4 regions of the Vibrio sp. SNU_ST1 genome follow, and region 3 is predicted to be linked to each of the others. Evidence: predicted binding sites of a transcription regulator. Region 3 holds the regulator's gene; each other region holds the start of a gene.
What was found. Region 3 encodes CRP, which controls carbon source genes, mostly activating them, when cyclic AMP is high. Its sites were predicted from a motif close to TGTGANNNNNNTCACA; they were not measured.
Positions count from the first base shown of each region.

Region 1: Q5H80_RS15155 (glycogen/starch/alpha-glucan phosphorylase) is a predicted target of CRP. The motif match lies at 3,502-3,517, and genes of this name have one in related genera.
Region 2: Q5H80_RS15760 (NupC/NupG family nucleoside CNT transporter) is a predicted target of CRP. The motif match lies at 1,648-1,663, and genes of this name have one in related genera.
Region 4: Q5H80_RS11825 (CTP synthase) is a predicted target of CRP. The motif match lies at 4,057-4,072, and genes of this name have one in related genera.

Region 1 covers NZ_CP130749.1:179,024-184,083, reverse strand. Annotated here, with positions in the region: gene malQ (4-alpha-glucanotransferase) at 1-692, opposite strand, end outside; gene Q5H80_RS15155 (glycogen/starch/alpha-glucan phosphorylase) at 869-3,322, opposite strand; gene malT (HTH-type transcriptional regulator MalT) at 3,889-5,060, shown strand, end outside.
Region 2 covers NZ_CP130749.1:324,745-329,804, forward strand. Annotated here, with positions in the region: gene Q5H80_RS15745 (PTS ascorbate transporter subunit IIC) at 1-278, opposite strand, end outside; gene Q5H80_RS15750 (PTS sugar transporter subunit IIB) at 289-558, opposite strand; gene Q5H80_RS15755 (hypothetical protein) at 843-1,319, opposite strand; gene Q5H80_RS15760 (NupC/NupG family nucleoside CNT transporter) at 1,932-3,140, shown strand; gene Q5H80_RS15765 (hypothetical protein) at 3,479-3,748, shown strand; gene Q5H80_RS15770 (trans-aconitate 2-methyltransferase) at 3,794-4,405, shown strand; gene Q5H80_RS15775 (DUF3541 domain-containing protein) at 4,503-5,060, opposite strand, start outside.
Region 3 covers NZ_CP130748.1:2,916,634-2,921,693, reverse strand. Annotated here, with positions in the region: gene astA (arginine N-succinyltransferase) at 1-271, shown strand, start outside; gene astD (succinylglutamate-semialdehyde dehydrogenase) at 311-1,768, shown strand; gene Q5H80_RS13000 (DUF1338 domain-containing protein) at 1,988-2,779, shown strand; gene crp (cAMP-activated global transcriptional regulator CRP) at 2,965-3,597, opposite strand; gene Q5H80_RS12990 (phosphoribulokinase) at 3,839-4,708, opposite strand; gene Q5H80_RS12985 (YheU family protein) at 4,786-4,998, opposite strand.
Region 4 covers NZ_CP130748.1:2,704,663-2,709,722, forward strand. Annotated here, with positions in the region: gene ispD (2-C-methyl-D-erythritol 4-phosphate cytidylyltransferase) at 1-368, opposite strand, end outside; gene ftsB (cell division protein FtsB) at 368-649, opposite strand; gene eno (phosphopyruvate hydratase) at 952-2,250, opposite strand; gene Q5H80_RS11825 (CTP synthase) at 2,332-3,972, opposite strand; gene mazG (nucleoside triphosphate pyrophosphohydrolase) at 4,105-4,920, opposite strand.

The DNA.
Region 1 (5,060 bases), on a different replicon from region 3:
CTATATGGGCTCGCACCTTCCGGGTTCGCAGGGAACAGAGAGTGAATTGGGTTTAGACCAACAAAATCACCACCGCGAGAAGCGATATCCGAAACAAGCTGTTTTAGGTCACCGAAATCACCAATACCCCAGTTGTGCTGAGTTCTTAGCGTGTACAGTTGAACACTTGGTCCCCAAAGCTTTTTGCCTTGCTCAATGGGTGACTGCTTGAAGCACGCTTTTGGCGTAATAATCAGCGTCATCTCGTAAGGTTTCTTACGGCGCTTACGACTCACAATAAGCTTGTGATAACCCCATGCCAAATCACTTGGCAATGCAAACACTAAAGGGCCACCCTCGGCACGCTCGTCACGAACGACTTGAGATTGAAGATAGCCTTCAAGTACCTCTCCTTGCTCTGTTTCTAAGCGCCAGCTGAACTCACTTTCACGAGCACTCACACCCAGGTTGAGTGTCACTTCTACTGGCTCACCGTCACGCAAGACAAGAACCGGGTCTAGTACATCTTTTCTGTGCTTTCTTTCTGCAGATTTAAGCAGTGCATCATCGCTGCTTGTATCGTAGCCCAATGAAGCCAATAGAGACGTAATCGTCTCTTCTGATACTTGTGCTTCATCGCCCCACGCACTAACGTAACTGTCGGCAATATTTGCCATTTCTGCGACTTGTTTTAATACGGTCTGTTCTTTCATCGCTCTCTCCGAAAACGTTCTGACGCTTTCAATTTTTGTAGGGTTGTCTATTTAATTTTTACTAATCAATTAGCTTGTGACAATCAGTTTGTAAGCATTGCTATCTGAATAAGCCGTCTATTTGCTCACAAGCTAATTGAGCCAAGGCAGAAACTGCCTTGGCTACTTTGCAACTATTAACGGTTAACCGCTTCAAGTTTCCAAATGTTATTCACGTAGTCGCGAATTGAGCGGTCTGATGTGAACTTACCAACCAATGCCGTGTTAAGAATCGCTTTCTTAGCCCAACCAGCTTGGTCTTTGTATTGTGTGCCCATGTCTTCATGTGCTTTCACGTAAGAAGCGAAGTCAGCAAGACATAGGTATGGGTCACCACCGTCTAGTAGGCTATCAAACGTTGCACGTAGAAGACCGGGTTGACCTGGAGTGAACTCATCGCCAGTCAGTAGATCTAGAGATGCTTTCAATAGTGGGTCTGCATTGTAGTAATCGTATGGGTTGTAACCCTGAGCTTTCAGTGCAACAACACCGTCAACTTCTAGGCCGAAGATGTAGATGTTTTCATCACCAACTTCTTCACGAATCTCAACGTTTGCACCATCCATCGTACCGATAGTTAGAGCGCCGTTTAGAGCCATCTTCATGTTGCCCGTGCCTGAAGCTTCTTTACCAGCTAATGAGATTTGCTGAGAAACGTCTGCCGCAGGGATGATGATTTCAGCCATGCTTACACGGTAGTCAGGGATGAATACCACTTTAAGCTTGTTACCGATACGAGGATCGTTGTTGATCTTCTCTGCAATCTTGTTAACCGCGAAGATGATTTCTTTTGCTAGGTGGTAACCCGGTGCTGCTTTCGCTGCGAAGAAACATACGCGTGGCTCACACTCGAAACCAGGTTCGTTAAGAATACGGTGGTACAGAGACAGAATGTGTAGCAAATCTAGGTGCTGACGCTTGTATTCGTGCAGACGCTTAATTTGAACGTCGAAGATAGCGTTAGTATCTAGCTCGATACCCATGTTCTCTTGAACCCAATCAGCAAGACGCTGTTTGTTTTCTTTCTTAACAGCCATGAATTCTTTTTGGAATTTCGCGTCTGTTGCAAACTTAGCGATACCTTCTAGCTGCTCAAGTTTTGCTGGCCACTCAGAGCCAATCTTACCTGTGATTAGATTAGATAGACCTGGGTTACAGAACTTCAACCAACGACGTGGCGTAATGCCGTTCGTTACGTTAGTCAGTTTACCTGGGAAGATTTCGTTGAACTCTGGGAACAGGTCTTTCTTAACCAGTTGAGAGTGAAGTGCAGCTACACCATTTACTTTGTAAGAGCCAATCACACATAGGTTTGCCATACGAACCATGCGGTGGAAACCTTCTTGGATGATAGAAAGCTTCGCTTGTTTCTCACCGTCACCAGGCCACATCTTGCGAACTTCTTGCATGAAGCGGTGGTTGATTTCAAAAATGATTTCCATGTGACGTGGAAGAAGACGGTTGATCAGCGATTCAGACCAAGTCTCTAGTGCTTCTGGAAGTAGCGTGTGGTTCGTGTACGCGAACGTATGTGCACTGATTTCCCATGCTTGATCCCAAGATAGACCTTTCTCGTCGATTAGGATGCGCATTAGCTCAGGAATCGCAATCGTTGGGTGCGTATCGTTAAGCTGAATCGTTTCTTGCTTAGGCAGATCTTCTAGAGAGAAACCTGCTGCTTCGTGACGGCGTAGAATATCGCGAACTGACGCTGCTGAGTGGAAGTACTGCTGCATTAGACGCAGTGTCTTACCTTTTTCGTGGTTGTCGTTCGGGTAAAGTACTTTAGTGATGTTACCTGCATCGATTAGCGAGTGTTGCGCTTCGAAGTAATCACCGTTGTTAAAGCTTGCTAGTGAGAATGGTGCAATTGCCTGACACTCCCAAAGACGCAATGGGTAAACCGTGTTTGACTCGTAACCTACGATAGGTAGATCCCAAGGCATTGCTTTTACTTCCATACCTGGAACCCAAGTACGAACTTCTTTACCGTCGATGAATTCAACTTCTACATGACCGTAAAAACCAATGTGTTGTGCTAGTTCTGGACGAGCTACTTCCCATGGGTAACCTTCAACACCACGCCATGCGTCTGGTGCTTCTTGTTGACGACCATCTTGGAAAGACTGTTTGAATAGGCCGTATTCGTAGTGAAGACCGTAGCCTACTGTTGGGTACTCTTGAGCTGCACAAGAATCCATGAAACAAGCAGCAAGACGACCAAGACCACCATTACCTAGTGATGGGTCGCGTTCTTCTTCTAGAAGGTCGGTTAGGTTTTGACCTAGCTCTTCCATTGCATGAGTGATCTGTTCGTACAGACCCATGCTGATCAGGTTGTTACCTGTTAAACGACCAATCAAAAACTCTAATGAAAGGTAGTTAACGCTCTTCGCGTTTTTGATTTTTTCATCATTTTCAGTTTCTAGCAGGTCAAATGTTGTCAATTCTGCTAACGCACGCCCCATCGCTAGGTACCATGCGCGGCTATCTGCGTTTTCAATCGTTGTTGCGTAAGTTGCAGATAAATGCTTTTTAACACTTTCTTGGAAAGACACTTTGTCGAAAGTTTTTTGCTGAGTTGGTTTCATTTCAGAAATCTCGCTTTTAATAGTTCTAATTCATCTGTGACATATCGTGCATGGTCACCATTAACTAAACATCCTCCTGTTAATGCAACTAACTAGGAGTAGATGAGAGGGCGTAGGGGCGTACCGCCATTACGGTTAGTGATCTGACTCTCATGTTCTAACTTCGAACAAAAAGTTGGAGTGACTAAGATCACAAGCTCCCGTTCGATAACTTAACTTCAATTGATGTGAGTTTTATTTAACCGGAATAAACTGATTAGCAAATCTGAGTTTGAGATCACGAAATTATTTCCCACATCTCATCTTTTGCATAAATTTCAGTGTAAGACCGAACAAAGTCACATTCACAAACCAACCCGAAACGTGAGCAAAGCCTCAAATTAAGGGCGTAGAAAGCCAAAAACATGCAAGACCGCAAGGTTTCTGAGGAGAATCATAGTCGATGCCATTTTTCTTCACGTAACATAAGTACAGACTTAAGTAATTAGGCAGATGTGATTGGGCTACTCCTTTACGGTTTAAGGCCCCCCAAAACATACGCCACGGAATAGGTGAAAAACTTCGACATGTGGATCCCTTCGAAACTGACTCGTCCAGGCCGCTTACATAATGCAATCCTACGACCTAGGGTTCTCGATCTGCTCCAGAACGCAGATTGCTATAAGCTTGTATTGTTCCGTTCTCCTGCGGGCTATGGCAAGACCACCATGGCTGCACAGTGGCTGTTAGATAAGCCGAATGTGGGTTGGTACAGCATCGATGATAGTGACAACGATGCCTTCCGTTTTATCAACTACCTACTCCAATCACTCAATAAAGCGACTCAAAACGCCTGTCCCAATGCCCAAAAACTGGCAGAGAAACGACAGTTTTCATCGCTGCACTCTTTATTGAGTGAAGTATTCGCCGAAATGTCGGACTACCATCATGAATGTTTTCTTGTTTTAGACGACTACCATTTAGTCAACAATGATGACATTCAAGAAGCAATGCGCTTTTTCCTCAAACACATGCCCGACAATCTTACGTTGGTTGTAACCAGTCGCGGAACACCACCACTAGGCACAGCAAACCTGCGCGTTCGAGATTTAATGATCGAATTAGGTAATGACTCGCTGGCTTTTGATACCGAAGAGACCACGCGCTTTTTCAATCAGCGAGTTGCCGATGGTATTGATGACACAACGGCAGACAGTATTTGTACATATGTAGAGGGTTGGCCTTCTGCACTTCAACTTATTGCGCTGCAAGCCCAACATCAAAAACGTACGCTTGCGCAGTCTGCTGAGTCCTTCTCCCACTTTAATCAAGCCCATCTTTGGGACTACTTGGTTGAAGAGGTTTTCGACCTGTTAGACAAAGAAACTCGACAGTTCTTGATGCAGTGTTCAGTGCTTGATCATTTCAATGACGAATTAGTCTGCGCGCTTACACAACGTGAAGACGCACTGGGTATGATCGAATCATTAAATCGATTCGGTTTATTCATCTATCCGCTTGAAGGCGAGAAGAACTGGTATCGTTTCCATAACCTGTTTGGTGAATTTTTGGCACATGAGCGTCAAGCTCGAATCCCTCAACAAGAAGCAGAATTGCACCGAAGTGCCGCGAAGGCGTGGATTAAACAAGACACACCACACCAAGCACTGCGCCATGCACAGCGCGCTGAAGACCCAGAACTGATCATTCAAATACTGACAGACCACGGTTGGCCGATGTTCAACCAAGGCGAGCTTTC
Region 2 (5,060 bases), on a different replicon from region 3:
AATGCTTCTTGTGCTAATGCAACAATTGCTTCGTTATTTGGAATAACACCACTTACGCCGAATGCTTCAGTAAATACAACGGAGAAATTATTTAGTGCGCCAACAAGAGCGCCAGCACCAAAACCTAAAATCAGGAAACCCATTACGGTTTTAATTGTGCCTTTTAGAATGGTGGAAATATCAGCTTTCTGTGCAACAAGGCCAATGAAAGCAATTAAGCCTACCATGATTGCTGGCTCTTTTAATAAGCCGAGCATGAATTCGAAAAAGTTCTGCATAATTTTGACCTTACATGAAAGTTTTTAGTTGTTCTTCGATTGATGCTTTGTCAAAAATATTTTTGAGGCTGATGATGTTCTCTTTGCCGCCTTCTTTTAGTTGGTTTGCAACGTCTGTTGCTGCTACCCAAATATCAGCATTGCTTGATGCTGCAGATGATAGATCTTCGTGATCAACTTCTGCTTCGAAACCGATTTTTTTAGCCACTTCTTTCACTGCCATTTCCATCATTAGCGAAGTACCAAGGCCGTTACCGCAAACTACAAGAATCTTCTTCATAATATTTGTCTCAATTGGATTTTAAGGGTTGAGAAACTTCGTTCTCTTATTGTGTGAGAGCATAGTAATGGAAATATTGAGATTTCAATAAGATCTCCATCACAAAGCTAAAATGAGATTGTGACGGGGATCTCGCTTGTGTGTGGTAAAGATCCAGAGTGAGACTTTGATCAAATTTAACTTTTCACACGAATATGCAATGTATCTATTGAGAAAGGTGGCGGGGAATGTATTTGTCTATTGGAATGTAAATATATAGTGGGTCTGTTGGAGAAAATAGAGAATTAATCGTATCGACCGTAGTCGGTAAGCATTTTCTTAAGCATGCTATTAACGTCTTTGGTCTTTTTATTTCTTTTAGTTAGTTGGCTAAGAGAAGTTGGTTTTGGCGAGGTAACATTTTCACCATCTATTTCTTCGGTTTTATCTTTCATTTTCTGTACGGCAGGCAATAACATTCTAATTTCTTCATTATTGATATTGGTCAGAACCACAATATTTTCAGATTCAACTTGGGTAATAGTTAATATTCCATGCTTAACGGATTCAACCTTTTCACCAATCATAATTGATTCAGGTGCAACAGAGCGATCGGTTAACTGACCTGTACGTAATTTCGCCGCACTGATAGCGCGGATATTTCCGGTGTTTTCAAACGCGACAATAACAGTATAGGTATTATAATACTCAACTACTGTCACATAGCCGTGTCTATTTGTTTTGAATCTAGCTCCATTGTTCATGTCGTGCGGAGCTTCCATTTTCTTCACGTGTTTCCTCTCTTAGTCTCAATGGCTGTTATATCTAATCAGCTCTTCTCGTTTTATAGATAATGAATGGGTGAGATAAAGCAAAGTATATACGCATCTAAACTTAAGATGAATCTTGAAGTCATAGTAAATGAGGGAGAACACAGAAAAGTGGTAATAATCACACAGAATTAACCGAGAGGTTACGCTCATACGCTTAAGGACTTAACATTCCAAATTCAACCTTATACAGATTGTTTACAGTTTTTGAAGAACAAAAACGGCGGCAAACACTGCGTTTTGTTTAATCCTTGACCGCGCGATCGTTTGCGTTAAAAAATGTGATGAAAGTCTCACTTAACTGTTTATACTTCTTTTCCGGTTTTAAGCCGGTGCTTAGCCAATACAAGCCGTCACATGGATATGTGAATGACCCCACGGACCGGACCAGCTACGTCCCACTGCTTGTATAAGGTGATTATTTACATGAACAACTCGTTGTTACATTCGCTAACGTTGTTAGCCCCTTCATCGCGTAGCGTTTTGCTTGCGGTTCTTTGTCCTATTCCTTTGATGTCATTCGTTTGGCTCATGTTCACTCTTTAAGGATTACTAGGACACATTATGAATATTCTATTTGGTTTTGTCGGTGTTCTTGCACTGATTGCTTGTGCGTACCTGCTATCTGAAAGTCGTTCTTCGATTAACTGGAAAACAGTCTCTCGTGCACTATTACTTCAAATCGGCTTCGCTGCTTTGGTGTTGTATTTCCCTTGGGGACAATTGGCGCTAACAAGCCTAAGTAATGGCGTTTCTAGCCTGCTTGGTTTTGCAGACGCTGGTATCGCATTCCTTTTCGGCGACCTTGCAACTGAAGGTTTCATTTTCGCGATACGCGTACTTCCAATCATTATCTTCTTCAGTGCTCTGATTTCTGCACTTTACTACCTCGGCATCATGCAAAAAGTGATTCAAATCTTGGGCGGAGCGGTGCAAAAACTGCTGGGCACCAGTAAAGCTGAATCCTTGGTAGCGACAGGTAATATCTTCCTTTCTCAGGGTGAGTCTCCTCTTCTTATTCGTCCATTTTTAAAGTCTATGACTCGTTCGGAACTGTTTGCTGTAATGGCAGGTGGTATGGCGTCGGTAGCGGGCAGTGTGCTTGGTGGTTATGCTGGTTTAGGTGTTGAACTTAAATACCTTATCGCAGCAAGCTTCATGGCAGCTCCGGGTAGTCTGTTAATGGCGAAGATCATCGTTCCTGAACGCAGTACACCAAGTGATTACGACCATATCGAACTAGATAAAGCTGACCAAAGCAACGTGATCGATGCACTGGCAAGCGGCGCGATGAACGGTATGAAAGTCGCAGTGGCTGTCGGTACTATGTTGATTGCATTCGTGAGTGTGATTGCGATGGTCAACACTGGCCTAGAAAGCCTAGGCGAAACGTTCGGTTTTACGGGCATTACGTTGCAAGCTATCTTCGGTTACCTGTTCTCACCATTAGCATGGTTGATTGGTATCCCGAGTGATGAAGTATTAATGGCGGGTTCTTACATCGGTCAGAAGATCGTAATGAACGAGTTTGTTGCTTTCATCGACTTCGTTGAGAACAAAGCTCTGCTGTCTGAACATAGCCAAGTCATCGTGACTTTTGCTCTATGTGGTTTTGCTAACATTGGTTCTATTGCAATTCAGCTAGGTTCAATCGGTGTTATGGCACCAGAGCGTCGTGCTGAAGTGGCAAACTTAGGCTTGAAAGCAGTCGCTGCAGGTACGCTTGCAAACCTAATGAGTGCATGTTTAGCGGGTATCTTTATCCTGCTTTAAGCGAGATTCAGTTAAAGCGCCTAAATTCAGTTAAAGCGGGCACCTTTCTTGCGGACTCAACGTGAGAAGGGTGTCCGCTTTTTTGTGCCTGCTCGTTAAGCTAAATCAGGCTTTTTGGTCGATATTCACTTATCAGTAGTATGTAATAGCTCACTCGGAAGAGTAATAGAGCTAGTCCTTGTTATCCGATATACTTGAATATCATCAGGTTGCGATTAACTACATTCGGCTTCAATTAAGAAAATCCGGTTTCTATTAAGAACACTCGTTCCGATTCAGAATATTCCGTTCCGACTAAGAATACGGCAACCAAGCTCAAATTTATCAAGGGTCTCTCTATGAACATGCGCGTTCTCATCGGTCTTATTGCTACCTTAATTGGCTTGTTTGCGATGGTTTATCTTATTGCTGGTGGTATTCAGTTTCCTATCTATCAGTGGCCGCAAGAAGCGTATCTTGGTTTGGTGTTTAGCGTAGTATGGGGCACTGGCGTCGCAGCATCGGTGGCTTATGTCTTCTCAGCTTTGGTGTTTGTGACTGTCGCGGTGGTTTGCTATGCGGTCGGTTATAAGATTGGTGGACTCTTTTCTTCAAATTCTGACGTCTAAGTTTATTGAGGCGTACTAATGTTCATTGAAGTGAGATTTGTTTGAATGCACTGGCTCGATCGTTGGAAAGTGTATCGCTATCATCGAAAACAGGCTAACCGCTCGAATGGCGACAAGGCTAAAGCTTTAGGGTGGACCAGCGAAGATAGCCAATTATGTCGCTTTGAAGTGATTGCCCGCTCAGCCGACTTTGAGAAAAAAAGTGTTTTGGATTTAGGGTGTGGCTACGGAGAGTTGTTTGAACTGCTCGACAGTATCTATCGCATTCAATCTTACACCGGCGTTGACCAACACGCAGGCTTTTTAAAGAAGGCGAAGCAGAGCTATACAGAAGATCGTTGTCGGTTTTTGTCGGGTGATATGAGCCAAATGAGCCTTGAGGTACACGATGTAGTTATCGCCAGTGGCTCATTGAATTATATCTCTCGCGACTCGGATTATCTGACTAACATGATTACTCGTATGTTTGGACTAGCGAATCAGACGGTGATTTTTAACCTGCTCAATTCAAGCCAGTATCCTTCACGTAATACCTTGATGAGTTATCACCCTCAGGGCGTATATAGATTCTGTAAAACACTCTGTGACGATGTTTCCTTGGTAGAAGGATACGCAGAAGGGGATTTCACGATAGTGATGAATAAAGCCGTATCCTGAGTCTGAATGAAGTGTTGGTGTGGTAAGAGTTAAAAAAGCCGCAGACCTTGAGAGGTTTGCGGCTTTTTGGGTTCTAAAATCAACTTAAGTATTACTGCTAGTGCTTCAGCGGTTGATTTTCAACTAGCCCGTAAGGGATGTTAGTAAATACTTTTGGGTTACCTTCATAAGTCGGTGCTTCGTTCACTTGCTGCCAATCGAGTAGCATGATAGCGAGTACGTTGCGGTGCTCCCCATACTTGAGATCAAAATCACCGGTGACCGAAGGGATCATGCCTTTTTTCTTATCGATAGATGCTTGGATTGCGAGCCTAGTTTTCTCTACTACCGGGTCATTCTCTAGACCGGCTAATAAGAAAGTCAACCCAACCTCAGCAATCACATCCTCTTTAGCTCGTAGCAGGATCGTATCGATGTTTTCTCTGAAGTAATCGTAGATCCATTGGTGTTCTTGCTCGCTTACTTGGTGCTGGTAATACTCAGAATCTCCAAAGATCACATGTGTCATACCATAGATCTTATTGCCGTACTGCTGGCTTGAGAGCTTCTTGTCTTTATCGTCTGGGTAGGCTTTTTTGAAGGTGTCGACGAACTCATCAACGACATCTTGCTCACCCAGTTGGCGCAGCCAGTAAACCTGATTAGCTAATTGTGC
Region 3 (5,060 bases):
CTATGTCGACATCTTTGATGCGGGTCCAACGGTTGAATGTGATCTGAGAAATATCGAATCAGTGCGTCATGCGATTCGAGCTCAAGTGAAAATTGCAGAGCACTCTAGCTCTAAAGACTTCCTAATTGGCAATACCTCGTTTGAGAACTTCCGCGCAGTAGCCGCGAAAGGTGCGTATGACCAAGCAAGCGACACAGTGATTTTATCACCTGAAGTAGCAAGCGCTCTTGAAGTAAAAGAAGGCGAATTCGTTCGCATGTTGGCTCAGTAAGAGCGGCGATTATCTGTCGAAGATTTTAAGGATAGAAGTATGACTCAGTGGATAGCAGGACAGTGGGTGGCAGGTCAAGGCGACGCCATGACATCAGTAAGCCCATACAATAATGAAGTAGTGTGGCAGGGTGAAAGCGCAACACCAGCACAGGTTGAATCTGCAGTAGCAGCAGCTCGTGAAGCCTTCTTGGTTTGGAAAAAATTGAGCTTTGCAGAGCGTGAAGCGATCGTGTTGAATTTTGCTGAGAAAGTAAAAGAGAACAGCGAAGAAATCGCACAAATCATCGCAAAAGAGACGGGAAAGCCTATTTGGGAAACTCGTACTGAAGCGGGTGCGATGGCGGGTAAAATCGCTATCTCAATCCGAGCTTACCACGAACGTACCGGCGAAGCTTCGCGTGAAGCGGCAGGCAACCAAATCGTACTGCGTCATCGCCCATTAGGCGTAATGGCGGTGTTTGGCCCTTACAACTTCCCAGGTCATCTGCCTAACGGTCATATTGTTCCGGCGTTGTTATCGGGTAATACCGTGGTATTTAAGCCTTCAGAACAGACACCTTGGACGGGTGAGTTTGCAATGAAACTGTGGCAAGAAGCGGGTCTTCCTGCTGGCGTAATCAACCTAGTACAGGGCGCTAAAGAGACAGGTATTGCATTGGCGGATGCTAAAGGCCTTGATGGCGTGCTATTCACTGGCAGTGCTAATACCGGTCATATCCTTCACCGTCAATTCGCGGGTCAACCGGGCAAGATGCTGGCACTAGAAATGGGCGGCAACAACCCTATGGTGATCAGTGACCAATACGGTGATGCTGACGCAACGGTTTATACCATTATCCAATCTGCTTTCATCAGTGCAGGTCAACGTTGTACATGTGCACGTCGCTTGTATGTTCCTGTTGGCGAGAAGGGCGATCAACTGCTCGATAAGCTCGTTGCGGCTACCTTGAAGATTCGTGTTGATCAGCCATTCGCTGAGCCAGCACCCTTCATGGGACCACAAATCTCGGAAGCGGCAGCTAAGTTCATTCTGGACGCGCAAGCTAATCTGCAATCGTTAGGTGGTGTAAGCCTAGTCGAAGCAAAAGCGGGCGAAGCGGCGTTTGTTTCTCCGGGGATTATCGATGCAACCAACATTGCTGAGTTGCCAGATGAAGAGTACTTCGGCCCATTGCTGCAAGTGGTTCGCTGCCAATCGCTAGAGCAAGCCGTTGAACTGGCTAATGACACACGCTTTGGTTTGTCTGCAGGCCTAGTTTCAACCGACGATTCAGAGTGGGAATACTTCGTTGACCATATCCGTGCGGGTATTGTTAACCGTAACCGCCAACTAACAGGCGCAAGTGGTGATGCACCATTTGGTGGCCCGGGTGCTTCAGGTAACCTACGCCCAAGTGCTTACTACGCGGCTGACTACTGTGCTTACCCAATGGCGTCAATGGAAGGCGGTGAAACTCAACTGCCAGCGACGTTTAGCCCAGGTATTGAGCTGTAGTTTAGGCTAATGAGTTATAGAACTGGGCTCATTCGCTAACAATGGAGAGAGGAAGTAGCAATTACACTTCCTCTTTTCATCCACGTCCAACACCTAGATTGGGCGGTAGATAATAATAGAACAAGTATGTCACAGGCTGATGGCTGCTGACTCTATGTCCAGCCTCTCCCTTTCTAATCCAAATTACTAGCTTGCTAGAACCTCTGACAAGGAGTCACCATGACGCCCGATCTACTCTTTAAATCATTATGGGACGATTACATTCACAGGCTTTGTCCATCGGCTGAGAAAGTTCATCATCTGCTGAAAGAAGATGAAGCGCTGATTAATGATCACATTGCATTACGTACTTTCAATGTTGCCCCTTTGGGCATTGAAACACTGGCTAAGCCTTTCCTTGAATTAGGCTACAAGGCTTGTGGCGACTACTTGTTTGAGAGCAAGAAGTTAGTGGCTAAGCATTACGAGCATCCAGATCCAAAACAACCAAAAGTGTTCATTAGTGAGTTGAAGGTCGAAGAGTGTTCAAGCGACTTACAACAGATCGTTGCTAAGTTGGTTGAGCAAGTTGACGCAAGTAAGCTTCAAGGTCATGAATTCTTGTTTGGGGGGCGCCTTTGGGGTTTGAGCTTCACGGATTTCCAAGCGCTAGCAAAAGAGAGTGAATACGCGTCTTGGTTAGCGGCTCATGGCTACGGTGCAAACCACTTTACGGTGAGTGTGAACCAACTCGATGCTTTTGGTGAAGTGCAGGCAGTGAATGATTACCTGAGCGAATCAGGCTTCACTATCAATGCATCTGGTGGTGAGGTGAAAGGCTCTCCAGAGGTATTATTAGAGCAATCATCAACAATGGCAGACAAAGTCCCAGTTTCATTTGTCGAAGGCAATGAGATGATTCCTGGCGGCTTCTATGAGTTCGCTAAGCGTTATGCGATGGCCAATGGTGAGCTATATACAGGTTTTGTCGCGGCATCGGCTGACAAGATCTTTGAAAGCACCAATGGTTAAAGAAAAATAAGAGCAAGGGATTTTCCCTAGAGATGCGGGTACGCTTCGCTTCGAGATACTTTAGAATAGTGAAGTCCGATTTCTAACTTTGCTTCCCGCATCTGTTCTCTAGATCTTTAGAAAACAAAAAAAGCCACTAAATTCGCATTTGGTGGCTTTCAAATTTTTGGCTCAGTTAATCGAGATTAACGAGTGCCGTATACCACGATGGTCTTACCGTGTGCAGAAATTAGGTTCTGCTCTTCTAGCATCTTCAAGATACGACCTACGGTCTCACGAGAACAACCAACAATCTGGCCAATCTCTTGACGAGTGATCTTGATTTGCATGCCGTCAGGGTGAGTCATTGCATCTGGCTGTTTTGCTAGGTTTAGTAGCGTTTGAGCGATACGACCTGTTACGTCAAGGAACGCTAAGTCACCAACCTTTTGGCTAGTTACTTGTAGACGGTTTGCCATTTGCGCTGAAAGACGCATTAGAATATCTGGGTTCACTTGGATAAGTTGACGGAATTTCTTGAAAGAAATCTCAGCAACTTCACAAGGAGATTTTGCACGAACCCATGCAGTACGCTCTTGGTCTTCTTCGAACAAGCCAAGCTCACCGATGAAGTCACCTTGGTTTAGGTAAGAAAGAATCATTTCCTTACCTTCTTCGTCTTTGATAAGAACTGCCACAGAACCTTTAACGATGTAGTACAAGGTTTCTGCCTTTTCACCAGCATGAATCAAAGTACTTTTTGAAGGGTACTTATGAATATGACAGTGTGAAAGGAACCACTCTAATGTTGGATCGGTTTGGGGTTTACCTAGAACCATAATATCTTACTTCCTCTGCAGGGTATGCTTGCCGCTTTCCATATTTTAGCTAAGCCTGAATTGACGTAGCTAGGATAAGAGCACTCGTTGAGTGCTGCAAGCTATCTTGTGTTTCGTTTAAGAATAGTATCCTTTTTCAGGTACTATTTCTTGATTTTAATCGTGACCAAGCTACGATTTTTTACGCAAAATTGTGCACATGATCACGGTATGAAAAGTAATCAACCAGAATGTTGTTTTGTTAGCCTATTTTCCCGGTTTCTATAAGTTGTTGCAGGATAGGCCTTACAATGAGCTCCATAGCAAAACTCATCTTGCCTCCTGGCACTACAAGCGTGTTATGACGTGACATAAATGAGCCATCAATCATAGCCAACAGGTAAGGGAAATCGACGTTTTTGATGCCGCGCAAACGTATAACAACGAAGCTTTCGTCTAAACTTGGGATCCCTTTTGCATTCAGTGGATTCGATGTATCTACGGTAGGGACACGCTGAAAGTTGATATGAGTTCGCGAAAACTGCGGGGTAATGTAGTTAAGGTAATCATCCATTGAGCGAACAATAGAATCCATCACCGCTTCGCGAGAGTGACCACGATCGCGTGTGTCACGAACGAATTTCTGGATCCACTCCAAGTTTACGATAGGTACCATGCCGATAAGCAGATCGACGTGTTGAGAAACATTGATGTCACCATCGACTACGCCACCGTGAAGACCTTCGTAGAACATCACATCTGAGTTTTCAGGGATCTCTTGCCATGGCGTAAAGGTGCCGGGCATTTGATTGTAAGGCACTGCTTCATCGAAGGTATGCAGATAGCTACGGACTTTTCCCGTGCCTTCATTGCCGTATTGACGGAAGAAATCTTCTAATGCACCAAAATCGTTAGCTTGTGGACCAAAGTAGCTGATGTGCTTACCTTGCTCGCGAGCCTTACGGATCTCGACATCCATCTCTGGTCGAGTGAAGCGATGGAAACTATCCCCTTCAACCCAAGCTGCCTTCACGTCCATCATATTGAACATTTTTCGGAAGGCTTCTGAGGTAGTGGTGGTGCCGGCTCCAGATGAACCCGTCACCGCAATAATTGGATGTTTAGCGGACATGACAACCCTTGTCTTTTGAGTAACTTACTTGTTAGCAATCGTTTACCACTATAACACGGCTCCTTTATGAGCGCAGCTTAGAAGCGTTTTGTGACTTGAATATCAACGGTTTCATGCAGTTCAGAAAACACGATACTCACTTCTCCTGAGGCTAATTGATGTTTCACTTGGTCAATTTTGTTTTGCAGTGAAATTTCTATGTCACCATAGTCTGTACCTTCACGCAGTACGAATTCTTTGATGAGGTTTTCCAGTGTCTCTGGCGCAATTTCTTGCCATGGGATGATCATAAATACTTCTCTCTTTTATGTTCATGGATAGGTTTATTGATGTCGAAATGAGTGAGTTTAGT
Region 4 (5,060 bases), 210 kb from region 3:
AGCTTGTCGATATCACTGAGTTGAACACAAGGCCTTGCCGCATCGTGAACCATTACCCAATCGCTAAGCTGCTGCTCAGCGATACAGTTTAGCGCAGAGAGTACCGAGTCCGCTCGTTCGCTTCCGCCAGACACTCTGACCACTTTTGGATTCTGGTTGAGTGCTAGCTCCGGGTAATAGGGGTCATCATCGCTGATCGCAACGATAATTTGAGAGACTTGTGGATGAGACAGTAATTTCTCAATGGTGTGCTCTAAAATCGTTTTGCCGTTAATCTCAAGATATTGCTTAGGGCGGTCTGCTTTCATTCGGCTACCGACGCCCGCTGCAGGTACAACGGCAATCACACTTTGAAGTTGAATCGACATTAATGGGATTCCTCACCAATGATGCGGAAAAACGTTTCGCCTTCTTTTACCATTCCAAGCTCATGACGTGCGCGCTCTTCTATCGCGTCTAAGCCTTGGCGTAGATCATCGATTTCCGCAAACATCTCTGCGTTACGAAGATGGAGCTTTTCGTTTACTTGCTGTTGAACTTGGATTTCGTTGTTCACACCGTAGTAATCAGAAATACCATTTTTACCGAGCCACAGTGTGTGTTGTAGCCAGCCAAACACTATGAGCAGTACTAAAGCAAAAATTCGCATAACACCTTTCGCCGGTTGAAAAAGAAGGAACTAGAATAAGGCACATATATACCATAATGAGCTTATTGGTGCGAGATATGTGGTGTAAGGGAATCAATAAGTCGGGGAATTATTGTCGGGATAGGTAAGGTAACAATGAAATTCCCTACACCTTCCTTCGTCAGTCTAGGGAATGACGAACTTTAGATGTAACGAAGAGGAGCTTTAGAACCTAGAGTTTCTTCCCGTCATTTTCTACAGACAAAAAAATGCCCCGCATAAGCGAGGCATTTAAAAAGCTTAGATTAACAATCTACGAGAGATTATTGACCTTTAACTTCTTTAAGACCGTTGTAAGGAGCTTTAGAACCTAGAGCTTCTTCGATACGGATAAGTTGGTTGTACTTAGCAACACGGTCAGAACGGCTCATAGAACCAGTTTTGATTTGACCTGCAGCTGTACCTACCGCTAGATCAGCGATAGTTGCATCTTCAGTTTCGCCAGAACGGTGAGAGATTACTGCAGTGTAGCCAGCGTCTTTAGCCATCTTGATAGCAGCTAGAGTCTCTGTTAGAGAACCGATTTGGTTGAACTTGATAAGGATAGAGTTAGCTACGCCTTTCTCGATACCTTCAGCAAGAATCTTAGTGTTTGTAACGAACAGATCGTCACCAACGATTTGAAGCTTGTCGCCTAGAAGTTCTGTTTGGTGCTTGAAGCCATCCCAATCAGACTCGTCAAGACCGTCTTCGATAGAAACGATTGGGAAGTTGTTCGCTAGCTCAGCTAGGTAGTGGTTGAACTCTACAGAAGTGAAAGTTTTACCTTCGCCCTTCATGTTGTAGATACCAGCTTCTTTGTCGAAGAACTCAGATGCTGCACAGTCCATAGCAAGAGTAACGTCTTTACCTAGTTCGTAACCAGCAGCTGCAACAGCTTCTGCGATAACTTCTAGAGCTTCAGCGTTAGACTTAAGGTTAGGAGCGAAACCACCTTCATCACCAACTGCAGTGCTGTAGCCTTTAGACTTAAGAACTTTAGCTAGGTTGTGGAATACTTCAGCGCCGATACGTAGACCTTCTTTAAGAGTCTTAGCGCCAACTGGTTGGATCATGAACTCTTGGATGTCAACGTTGTTATCTGCGTGCTCACCACCGTTGATGATGTTCATCATTGGTAGAGGCATAGAGAATTGACCAGCAGTACCGTTTAGCTCAGCAATGTGCTCGTAAAGAGGCATGCCTTTCGCAGCAGCAGCAGCTTTTGCGTTAGCTAGAGATACAGCTAGGATAGCGTTCGCACCGAACTTAGACTTGTTTTCAGTACCGTCTAGGTCAAGCATGATTTGGTCAACGTCAGCTTGTGCTTTAGCGTCAGAACCTACTAGAGCTTCAGCGATTGGGCCGTTTACAGCTTCAATAGCTTTAAGAACACCTTTACCTAGGAAACGTGATTTGTCGCCGTCACGTAGCTCAAGAGCTTCGCGTGAACCAGTAGATGCGCCAGATGGAGCAGCAGCCATACCTACGAAACCGCCTTCTAGGTGTACTTCAGCTTCTACAGTTGGGTTACCACGTGAATCGATGATTTCACGACCTAGAACTTTAACGATCTTAGACATTGAATGTTTCCTTCTCGTTGAATATATAAATGTCAAATTTAAAGGTAGCAGCGCAACTTACGCAGCTACCTGTATTCCTTTTTACTTCTCTAATTCGCCGCGCTGGAACTCACCAGCGGCTTTAACGAAACCTGCAAACAATGGGTGACCATCGCGAGGTGTTGAAGTGAACTCTGGGTGGAATTGAGCAGCAACGAACCATGGATGGTTCGGGTTCTCGATAACTTCAACCAGTTTTTTGTCCGCAGATAGACCCGATACTTTTAGGCCCGCTTTTTCAATTTGTGGACGAAGATTGTTGTTCACTTCGTAACGGTGACGATGACGTTCATGGATCGTCGCGCTACCGTATAATTCGTAAGCTTTTGTCCCTTTCGCTAGGTGACAAAGCTGTGAACCAAGACGCATTGTGCCGCCAAGATCAGATGTTTCTGTACGCTCTTCAACTTTACCTTCGCCATCAGTCCACTCAGTGATAAGACCAACAACTGGGTACTTAGTTTCAGTACAGAATTCAGAAGAGTGTGCCCCTTCCATTTTCGCAACGTTACGAGCGTACTCGATAAGTGCTACTTGCATACCTAGACAGATACCTAAGTACGGTACTTTGTTTTCACGAGCGTATTGAGCTGCAAGAATCTTACCTTCAACACCACGATCACCAAAGCCACCAGGAACTAGGATTGCATCTAGGCCTTCTAAAACTTCTACGCCACGAGACTCAACGTCTTGTGAATCTACGTATTTAATATTAACGCTTAGGCGATTTTTCAAGCCCGCGTGTTTTAGCGCTTCATTTACTGATTTGTATGCGTCTGGTAGTTCAATGTACTTACCAACCATACCAATCGTCACTTCACCCGTTGGGTTAGCTTCTTCGTAAATTACTTGTTCCCATTCAGACAGGTCTGCTTCTGGAGCTGTGATGCCGAAACGTTTACATACAAGTTCATCAGTGCCTTGAGCTTTAATAAGCTGAGGGATCTTGTAGATAGAGTCAACATCGCGCATAGAAATAACTGCATTTTCTTGCACATTACAGAACAGAGCGATTTTCTTACGCTCGTTCGAAGGAATGTTGCGGTCTGAACGACAAACTAGAATATCTGGCTGAATACCAATAGACAGCAGCTCTTTTACTGAGTGTTGCGTTGGCTTAGTTTTCACTTCGCCCGCAGCTGCTAGGTATGGCACTAGAGTAAGGTGCATGAACATTGCGCGTTCACGGCCTAGCTCTACTGCTAGCTGACGAATCGCTTCCATAAATGGTAGAGATTCGATATCACCAACCGTACCACCAACTTCAACAAGCGCGATATCGTGGCCAGCTGCGCCAGAAATTACACGTTCTTTGATAGAGTTAGTGATGTGCGGGATAACCTGAATAGTTGCACCTAGGTAATCACCGCGACGCTCTTTAGCGAGTACGTCTGAGTAAACACGACCTGCAGTGAAGTTGTTACGCTTAGTCATCTTTGTGCGAATGAATCGCTCGTAGTGACCAAGGTCAAGGTCAGTTTCAGCGCCATCTTCCGTAACGAACACTTCACCGTGTTGAGTCGGGCTCATTGTGCCTGGATCAACGTTGATGTAAGGGTCAAGCTTCATCATAGTCACTTTAAGACCACGAGCTTCTAAAATAGCCGCAAGAGATGCTGCTGCAATACCTTTACCTAGAGAGGATACAACCCCGCCAGTAACAAAAATGTAATTTGTCGTCATGTTTAACCTGAAATTGGTTGAATGAGGGAAATGGATTACTTCTGGACGGGATGAAAATATACCAGAAGCCCCTTATCGCCACAACGTGAAATCTATCACACTGCTATTTTTTATTTTTTGCTTCAAATCAATTCATGATAAAAGCTTTGATGATCTTTTCTCCGCCACTTTGACTTCATCCCATATGGAATCAAGCTGTTGTAGAGAAAAGTCGGTCAAAATTTTATCTTGCTGACGAACTTTTTGTTCCACACCTTTAAAGCGGCGTGAAAATTTCAGATTGGCTTTATTGAGAGCCGTTTCTGGATTTTTACCCAAATGTCGCACTAAATTGACGGTAGCAAACAACAAATCACCCAGTTCTTCTTCAACTAAATCTTCGTTTGGCGTTACTTGAAGCGCTTCTTCTAGCACCTCATCAACTTCCTCTAAAACCTTGTCGGCGACTGGACCAATAGAGTCCCAATCAAAGCCAAATTTCGCGACTTGCTTTTGAATTTTTGTAGCACGTAAAAGTGCAGGTAGAGAGTTTGGTATTGAGTCTAGAATACTTTCTTGAGTTTTGCCTGCCTGTGCTTTCTCTTTGGCTTTTTCAGCTTCCCAGTTGGCATTAATTTCTTCATCACTGGCAAACTCTGTATCAGAAAATACGTGTGGATGACGGCGCGTCAGTTTCTCATTGATACCGTCGACCACATCAGAGAAGTCAAACAAGCCCTGCTCTTTTGCTAATTGACTGTAGAAGATCACCTGAAACAACAGGTCACCCAACTCTTCTTGTAAGTTTGACCAATCTTTATTGTGAATCGCGTCCACCACCTCGTAAGTCTCTTCGATCGTATGCGGCACAATGGTTTCAAAATTTTGTTTCAAATCCCAAGGACAGCCACCTTCAGGATCGCGCAGCTTAGTCATGATCTGTTCAAGTTGTTCAATCGGGTGATTCATCGTTTTATTCCTATTCACTGTCTTTGATTTTTAAATTTATAACGTCTTCTAAAACTAAAAAAGGTGAGCAGCCAAAACCACTCACCTTTCTATTCTTCTTGTTAAGCCAACGTGTCATTCAATGTATTGTTCGTTTTTTA